DNA from 4 places in the Streptomyces sp. NBC_00670 genome. Region 4 is predicted to be linked to each of the others. Evidence: riboswitches for the same ligand, from Rfam matches in the RefSeq annotation. Region 4 holds a riboswitch; each other region holds the start of a gene.

Region 1 (2,193 bases), 1.9 Mb from region 4:
CCTGGTCCGGTGGAGTGTCCGGACACGGCCGAAGGCCGGACCCCGGGGATCGGGGGGTCCGGCCTTCGGGGAGGCGGGGGCCGTCAGACGGTGACGCCGTGGGCGCGCAGGTAGGCGACCGGGTCCACGTCCGAGCCGTAGTCCGGGGTGGTGCGGATCTCGAAGTGCAGGTGCGGCCCGGTGACGTTGCCGGTGGCACCGGAGAGGCCGAGCTGCTGGCCCTCGGTCACGGTCTGGCCGGCCGAGACGGAGAGCTGCGAGAGGTGGGCGTACTGGGCGTAGTAGCCGTCGGCGAGCTTCAGGACGACCTGGTTGCCGTACGCGCCGCCCCAGCCGGCGGAGACGACGGTGGCGTTGGCTATGGCCTTGACGCTGGTGCCGGTCGGGACCACGAAGTCGGTGCCGGTGTGGTAGCCGCTGGACCACATGCTGCCCGCGGTGTGGTAGGCGGTGCCGACGGTGGCGCCCTGGACCGGGAGCGTGTAGCCGGAGCCGCTGCTCGCGGCGGGCTTCGCGGCGGCGGAGTCGTCCTTGGCGGCGGACTGACTGCCCTGGGCGGCCTCGGACTTCTGCGCGGTACCGGACTTCTCGGCGGGCGCGGACTTCTCGGCGGAGCCGCTCTCGGCCGGGGACTCGTCCGAGGAGGAGCTGCCGGCGTGCGCGGGGGCCTTGGCGCCCAGCGTGAGCTTCAGGCCGGGGTGGATGAGCGACGGGTCGCTGCCGACGGCCTCGCGGTTGTCGTCGTAGAGCTTGTGCCAGCCGCCGGCGACGTGCTGCTCACCGGCGATCTTGGCGAGCCAGTCGCCGGACTTCACGGTGTAGGTCCGCGCGGCGTCCTCGTGCGCGCTCGCGGCGACGGAGGTGGCGGCGTGCTCGGGCGCGGCGGCCGGGGTGGCGGCGTGGGCGCCGGTGGCGCTCAAGAGGGGCAGCGCGAGCGCGGCGCCTCCGGTTCCGGCGGCGGCGAGGGTCGTGGTGATGAACCGGGCCTTGGTACGGCGGTGCTTACCCTTCGCGGGCATGTCGAATTCCTCTCCGGCGCCTGCGAGGTGAGCTGTCGGGTGCGAGCTGGAGATGCCCGGCCGCGCACTGTGCGCGGCTTTACCCCGAGCCTGTTCCGGAAGACCGGCCCAGGCGATGTACCTGTGGGTCCCCCGCTCCTGCCAGTACGGGTGGGTGAGTGCGGATTCCGGGCGGCGGCAGGATTCGGCGTTCCGCTCGGAACGTTGGGGAACGTAAGCGAAATGGCGCCGCGACCACAAGCTTTGGCTTTCCCCGGCACCGCTTTCCCTTGATCGATTCACAGAATTCACAGCACGGCACAGGAATGATCGATCTTCCCTTCCCGCCGAATTCCCCGACAGAACAGGTGAATTACGTGAACATGATGCTCGACGCCCCGTCACGAATATGACCCTGCTCACGCGTCACTCGTCGACGTAGCGCATTACCGGGCCAGTTGGACTGAAGGAGTCAATTCGGACAGAAAGGTCCGGATGGGGATTGGCCGGATAATCGAGTCGCCCGTTTCGCGGCATTCACGGTGGTACGGGGCACGGGTGGGATGTGTGTACGGAGCACGGTTGCCGGGGGCATCCGTGCCGTATCGTCGTCGGCGAACGCGCCCCGCCGACGAGCCGCGTCGGCGGACGGATGGGAGGAGCACCCGTGACACAGCAGGTCCCGTCGACCGAACCCGAGCTGGCCGGAGTGCGCAACTTCCGCGATCTGGGCGGGCTGCCGACCGCGGACGGCCGGCGCGTGGCCTACGGCAGGCTGTTCCGCAGCGGCCACCTCGCCCATGCGACGGCCGAGGACGCGGTCTTCCTCGCCTCCCTGAACCTGCGCACGGTCTTCGACTTCCGCAACGCCGCGGACCACAAGCTGGAGGGCCCGGACGTCGAGCTGCCGGGGGTGCGCAACGTCGGCCTGCCGCTGTCCGACCCGGCCGACGGGGCGGAGTTCTGGCGGCTGGTGCGCGAGGGTGACCTGGAGCAGCTGCGGGAACTGCTGTCCGACGGCCGGGCCGAGGCACGCATGCTCACCTCGTACCGGGCGATCGTGCGCGGGCGTACGGCGGAGCACGCGCGCGTGCTGGGCGCGCTGGCCGACGGCGGCGCGCCCGCGCTGATGCACTGTTCGGCGGGGAAGGACCGGGCGGGGCTGTCGATCGCCGTGACGCTGCTCGCGCTGGGC
Region 2 (2,193 bases), 960 kb from region 4:
CCGACGCGGCCGATGACCTCGCCGGTGGAGACCTTCTGCCCGACGCTGACGCTGATCGAGGACTGGTGGCAGAACCACAGCTCGGTGCCGTCGTCCAGGGTCAGGATGGTGCGGTAGCCGTAGGACCCGGCCCAGCCCGCCTCGGTGATCGTGCCGCTGTGGATCGCCTTGATGAGCGTGCCGGTGGGCGCGGCGAAGTCGAGACCGGTGTGATAGCCGGACGACCACATCGATCCGGCCTCGCCGAAGGTCGAGGTGATCGTGTACGAGGAGGTCGGCAGCGTGAACTGCTTGGCCAGCTTGGCGAGTTTCTCCGCGGCGGCCTTCTTCTTGGCCTCCGCCTCCGCCTTCTCCTTCGCCTCGGCGGCCTTCTTCTCGGCCTTCGCCTCCGCCTCCTTGGCGGCGGACGCGGCCTGCTTGGCGGCGGCGGTCTCGGCGGCCCGCGCGGCGGCGCTGTCCGCCTGGTCCTGCTGGGCCTCGGCCTGCCGCATGATCCGGGCGCGCAGCGCCTCGCCCGCGTCCGTGGAGCCCGCGGCGGTGTCGGCACCGGTCAGCCCGGCGCCGGTGAGCGGGGCGGAGGCGGTCTGTACGGCGGTGTCGGAGTCGTCGCCGGAGTCGTCGCCGACCAGAGCCCTGGCCGAGTCGGTGACGGAGGAGAGGTCCGGCAGGGATATGGAGACCGGCGGCTTGCCGGTCTGCGCGGTGGCCATGCCGCCCGCGCCGACGGCGGCGATCACGCCGACGCCCAGAACGGTGGAGCTGCGCGCGAGTCCGCCCCCGCGCTGCTTGGTGACGCGGTGCCGGCCGCGCACGGGACGAACGGAGTCCGCGGTGGGATTCCACTCCTCCCAGGTGCCCTCCTCGGAACGGCGGTCGACGTCGAGGACCTCGGCGCCGGACGGAACGTACGAGGGGTTCTGGGCAGGCCGGTTGGACGCCACGTGGGCGCGCTCCTTTCCTTCCTCACGCCTGCCGGGTTAGCTGACGGGTTCGGAGCAGGAAGGTCTCCTACGCGCGTATACCGGCCGTATCTCTACGGCGGCAACCGCACGATTCACCCCTGGGTGGTGGTTCCCCGGCTCCCTTGCGGGATTAGGCAGATGAGCACGGGGCCGCCTCCTGTGACGGCTGGGACGACCGTGCTGCGTTATCGAACGTTAATAGACCCGGGGCGCACATTCCAAGCGGTTCGGGGGAACGGCTTACACGTCTTGGCCAGGACTTTTGCGTCACGAGCCACGCAAAATCGGGCGAGTCGACCCTGCCTTCCGCGAGTTTCGGACACATGCGCGCCCTGACATCCAGTCAATAAACTTGCGGAAAGACACGATCCGGTCACGACAGGTGACACCGACGGCGCGGTCGCGGTGACGGCCGACGCTCAGGGGTGCGGTCGCCGTACCGCCAGCAGGGCCAGGTCGTCCGTGGCCCGGCCGCCGGTGTGCCGGGCGACCTCGTCCGCCAGGAAGGTGAGCAGCGCGTCCGGTCCGGAGAAGGTGCGGCCGGCGAGCCGGGCGGCGGGGTCGTAGAACTCGCCGTGCCGGTCGCGGGCCTCGGAGAGCCCGTCGGTGTGGAAGAGGAGGGTGGCCCCGTACGGCAGCGCGGCCTCGTCCGCGCGTTCGGGCCACATGCCCAGCTCGCCCATGCCGAGCGGCAGCGCGGGCTCCCGCGGTTCGAGCACGCGCAGCCTGCCGTCGGCGTGCAGGAGCAGCGGGGCGGGATGGCCGCGGTTGACGAGCCGGACGAGTGCGTTGCCGTGCGGGATCTCGGCGAGGACGGCGGTGGTGAACCCCTCGAAGGAGTCCAGGTCGTGGCGCCGGCCGGCCTCCCGGGCGAGCGCGCGTTCGAGCCGCTGGGCGACGGCGCCGAGCGTGGCCTCCTGCTCGGCGGCCTCCCGGAACGCCCCGATCACGACGGCGACGACGCTCACGGCGCTGATGCCCTTGCCGCGCACGTCCCCCAGCACGAGGCGCACGCCGTGCGGGGAGTCCTGGACGGCGTACAGGTCGCCGCCGATCGCCGCCCCGGCCTGCGCGGCCTCGTAGCGTGCGGCGACGTCGAGGCCCGCGAGGCGCTCGGCCGGCTGCGGCATGACGGCGAGTTGCGCGGCCTCGGCGATGTGGCGGACGGAGGCGAGGCGGGCGCCGGTGCGGCGGACGAGCACGTTGGTGAGGACGGCGAGGGCGGCGACGG
Region 3 (2,193 bases), 1.4 Mb from region 4:
TCCTCGTCCTCCGGCACATCCGGCGGGAATTCCGACGGCACGTCCACCGGGAAGTCCGGCGACGACTCCGACGGAAAGGCGAGCGCGAGCCCCAGCAAGAAGGCGAAGCATTCCTCGGACGACTCCGACGATTCCCGCTCCGGCGGCGATTCCGCCCGTTCCGCGGAATCCGGCGACAAGTCCGGCAGTTCGTCGGCCGACGGGTCGAAGGGGGGCGAGTCGGACCAGTACCGGCAGAGCCCGGCCTCCTCCGCCCTCGTCGACACCGGCAGCGTCGACGGGACGAAGGGTGCCAACACCCTCATCGCCGACGGAACCGGCCGGCACCGCGGCGGCAGCGCCGAGGAGGGCTCCACCTACACGGTCCGCGACGGCGACACCCTCGGCTCCATCGCCGACTCCCTTGGCGTCGACGGCGGCTGGCGGGCCCTCTACGACGACAACAAGGACGCCATCGGCAGCGACCCGAGCGTCATCCACCCCGGTCAGAGCCTCGTCGTGGAGTAGTCGAGCGGCTGTCGAAAACGTGTGGGACGGCAGGGGAACAATCGGACGTACGGTGCCGAACTGCACGGAAAATCGGGGGAGTTTGGTCCGTGGATCACCCGGGATGTCCGGTTCGGTGAAAGTGTGGGATGAGTCTCATAAGCCGTGATCGTCTTTGAAATCCGGCGGATCCCGTGTCTACGGTCATCACCGCTCGCCACCGCGGGCCCCGACGGTCGCCACGCCGAATCCTGCCAGTGGCCGTACGGGAACAGTCGTCGCGTCAAGCGCCGTAGGCAGGAGCGGGGGACCCAGGTAAGTGCCGGGTCCGGCAGCCGGGCCACAGTGTGGCTCCGGACGGCCGGATGCGGCTTGGGGTGAAGTCGTGCGCCGGAGACGGCGTACGACCGGGCAACTCAACCGGCCCGAACCCGACAGCTCACCTCGCAGGCGTCGGTGAGGGGATCTCTCCATGCTGTTTTCCGGCAAGGGCAAGCACCGTCGTCCGTCCAAGGCCACCCGTGTCGTCGCGCTCGCCGGCGTCACCGGTGCCGCCGTCGCCGCCCCGCTGATGGCGGCCGGCAACGCCTCCGCCGCCACCGCCTCCCAGTGGGACGCCGTCGCGCAGTGCGAGTCCGGCGGCAACTGGTCCATCAACACCGGCAACGGGTTCTACGGCGGGCTGCAGTTCACCAACTCCACCTGGGCCGCGTACGGCGGCACCGCGTACGCCGCGCGGGCCGACCTGGCCTCCAAGTCGGCGCAGATAGCCGTCGCCGAGAAGGTCCTCGCGGGGCAGGGCAAGGGCGCCTGGCCGGTGTGCGGCAAGGGGCTGACGAGCGCCGCGTACGACGGGGCGGCCGCGTCGTCGGCCGGCGGCTCGTCCTCCAACGGCTCCAGCAGCTCCAGCAGCGCCGGTTCCTCCAGCAGCTCCTCGTCCTCGACCGAGCAGCACGCCTCCCGGTCGCAGGAGCGGCCGGCCGCGAAGAAGACGGTCACCACGCCGACCGGCAAGAAGGTCGAGAAGGGTGACGGCGAGTACAAGGTCGTCAAGGGTGACACGCTGAGCGGGATCGCGGCGGAGCACGATGTGGCGGGCGGCTGGCAGAAGCTGTTCACGCTGAACAAGGACATCGTGGACGACGCCGACGTCATCTACCCCGGCCAGCAGCTCCACCTGAGCTGACGCTCCCCTCTACTCCCCACCCCCGCCGCGTCTCCCCCGTACGCGGCGGGGGTGGGGTATTTCTCGCGGGGTGCGTTGTCGGCCGACGGCCGGTGGGGCGACGAGCCACGACGCACCCGCACCCGCCCACGTACCGTTCACCCCGAGCTCTCAGGCGCTCCCTTGTGCTCCACCCCGCTCATTTTGTTCCGCCAGGAAACAATTCACCCACACTTCTGCCCACGGAGTGGGCCGCACACCTGCCCCGCCGTCGGAGACAGCTAGGCTCGGGTCCGCGAGCCACCCCGGCCTCGCACCCCGCGTCGGGCCCCGCGGCCCGGCGTACCCGCGTCACATCCCAGAAGGAGATGCTCGTGCCGTCCATCGACGTCGTCGTAGCCCGGGAAATCCTGGACTCCCGAGGCAACCCCACGGTCGAGGTCGAGGTCGGCCTCGACGACGGCAGCACGGGTCGTGCCGCCGTCCCCTCCGGTGCCAGCACCGGCGCCTTCGAGGCCATCGAGCTCCGTGACGGCGACCCG
Region 4 (2,193 bases):
ACAACCGGCCGCCCCCTCGGAAACTCCGGGCGGTACGCGGGCGGTCCGGGCGGTACGCGGGGCGGTCCACGGCAGTGCGCGGGGCGGTCCGCCGCAGTACGTGGGAGGCGGCGGGGCGTCCCGCGTGACGAAGCTCTCAGCGGTGGCGGCGGAACAGCCGTGCCGGCCGGGACCCGGCGGCACGGCCGGGCGCCGGGGCGGCGTTCCCGGCGCGATCATCGCTGGTGGCCGCGCGGCGAGGCGGGAACGGGCCGGTGGACGGGTCAACCGGCGGAACGATTCCGCCGGTTGGTCCGGACCGCTCCGGCAACCGAATCCTCACGCGAAGGTCACAAAAATGTATCGGACATAACGCACTTCGACCTTCACACGAGGGACACAAGTTGGCTACGGTGCCGACAGGCCGCTCGACGCAACCGGCGAACGTCGCCGGGCCGCGCGGCCTCCGCCGAGTCCGGCCCGCCCCCGCGGCCGACCGGAGCCGGGGACCCAACCGAGACCTGGGGTGAATCGGCCCAACCGCCCCGCGCGCACGGGCCGTAGGGCAGTCCTTCCGGAACCATCCGCCCGAATCCGACAGCTAACCCGGTAGGCGGAGTACGGAAGGAGTCGCCTCTCTTGGCGTCGGACCAGAAACCGCTTCCTGCCGGGGCGCGCCCCGTCGTCCCCGCAAGGCCGGGGACGCCCGCCGCAGGACCGGGAACGCCCGCGCTCGCCGCGGGGGCCCTGGACCCCATGGCCCTGATCTCTCCGGCGGCGGAGTCCGCGCCCGGGGCCGAGCCGCCGGCGCCGAGCCGCGCGGAGGTCCAGCAGCGGATCGACAACCTGTACCAACGGGTCGAGACGGCCACCGAGAACTACAACGCGACGCGTGTCATGGCCGCGAAGGAGCGGCAGCAGCCGGGGGCCGCGGCGGAGGCGGCGAAGCGGACGCAGTGGCTCGACACGGCGCGCGCGAAGCTGGGGCCCTCCGTGGCCGCGGTGCTGCCGGCCGACCGGCGCCCGGACCGCCCCGGCCGTCCCTCGTCGGGCCGGTCCGCCGGACGTCCGGCGGACGGGCACCCGTCGCGCCTGCGGCAGTCGTCGATCGACAGGACGGTCGCCGAACTGATCGCCGCGACGGAGAAGCGGCGTCCTGGACGGGGCGCACCCGCGCTGGGCCCCGGCCGCGCGACACCGGCGCTCGGGCCGGGGCGCACGGGTGGGACGGACGCGCCGGGCAGCGGTGCGGGTGGTGTTGGTGGTGTTGGCGCTGCCGGTGGTGTGGGTGGTGCGGCGGATGGTCCGAGCGGTCGTGGTGACCGGGGTGGTCCGGGTGGCCGGGGCAGGTCGGGACCGGAGCTGCCGGCGTTGCCGGCGCCCCGGAGGCCGGCCTCGCCGAGCGCGCCGCAGCGGACGCCGCGCACGTTCAAGGACGCGACACAGCGGAAGCTGGCCATGGCGCGCGTACTGCTGTCGCAGCGGACGGGCACACCGCGCGCGGCGCTGGAGAGCGCGCCCGCCGCACAACCGTGGACGCCCCCCGCGCCCGCCCCGGGACAGGGAATGCCCACGGGTGCGTACGCGGCGGCCGGGGACGGTTCGGGATCGTTCGGGGCAGGGGCGCTCGGGAGCGGCGCGGAGTCGTACGCGGGGGGACCGATCACCGGGGCCGCGGCGGGCAACACCGTGCGCGCGGGCGGCACGGGTTCCTTCACCGCGGTCGGCGCGGTCGGCGCGTACGCGGGTGCGGGCAGCGGGGCTGTCTCCGCGGCCATGGACGGCACGGCCTCCTTCCCGGCGACCGCCGCGGGGACCTACCCGGGCGCGGGCAGTGCTGGGTCCTTCCCGGCCGTGGGTGGCACCGGATCCCTTCCGGCCGTGGGTGGCACCGGTTCCCACCCGGCGGCCGGCGCCACCGGCGCGTACCCGGGGGCGGGCGGTACGGGTCCGTCTCCTGCCCTGGACAGCAACGGTCCCTTTCCTGCCCTGGACAGCAACGGTCCTTTTCCTGCCATGGACAGGACCGGTTCCTTCCCCGCCGTGGACGGGACCGGTTCCTTCCCCGCCGTGGGTGGCACCGGTTCCTACCCGGCGGCCGGTACCACCGGCGCGTACCCGGGGGCGGGCAGTGCGGGAGCGTATCCCGCCGTGGACGGCACCGGATCCTTCCCGTCCGTCGGTGCCACCGGGTCGTTCCCGGCCGTCGGCAAC

The links. A riboswitch is a leader RNA that binds a small molecule or an ion and turns the genes downstream of it on or off. The one in region 4 is predicted to bind cyclic di-AMP.
Region 1: another riboswitch for cyclic di-AMP. It lies ahead of OIE12_RS28230 (M23 family metallopeptidase); the one in region 4 lies ahead of OIE12_RS33495 (NlpC/P60 family protein).
Region 2: another riboswitch for cyclic di-AMP. It lies ahead of OIE12_RS15550 (M23 family metallopeptidase); the one in region 4 lies ahead of OIE12_RS33495 (NlpC/P60 family protein).
Region 3: another riboswitch for cyclic di-AMP. It lies ahead of OIE12_RS13310 (transglycosylase family protein); the one in region 4 lies ahead of OIE12_RS33495 (NlpC/P60 family protein).

The regions. Positions count from the first base shown of each region.
Region 1 is NZ_CP109017.1:6,403,471-6,405,663, reverse strand. It holds gene OIE12_RS28230 (M23 family metallopeptidase) at 84-1,019, opposite strand; cyclic di-AMP (ydaO/yuaA leader) riboswitch at 1,024-1,186, opposite strand; gene OIE12_RS28225 (tyrosine-protein phosphatase) at 1,666-2,193, shown strand, end outside.
Region 2 is NZ_CP109017.1:3,498,416-3,500,608, forward strand. It holds gene OIE12_RS15550 (M23 family metallopeptidase) at 1-941, opposite strand, end outside; cyclic di-AMP (ydaO/yuaA leader) riboswitch at 952-1,109, opposite strand; gene OIE12_RS15555 (PP2C family protein-serine/threonine phosphatase) at 1,382-2,193, opposite strand, start outside.
Region 3 is NZ_CP109017.1:3,013,247-3,015,439, reverse strand. It holds gene OIE12_RS13315 (transglycosylase family protein) at 1-507, shown strand, start outside; cyclic di-AMP (ydaO/yuaA leader) riboswitch at 765-954, shown strand; gene OIE12_RS13310 (transglycosylase family protein) at 959-1,672, shown strand; gene eno (phosphopyruvate hydratase) at 2,026-2,193, shown strand, end outside.
Region 4 is NZ_CP109017.1:4,457,714-4,459,906, reverse strand. It holds cyclic di-AMP (ydaO/yuaA leader) riboswitch at 437-610, shown strand; gene OIE12_RS33495 (NlpC/P60 family protein) at 736-2,193, shown strand, end outside.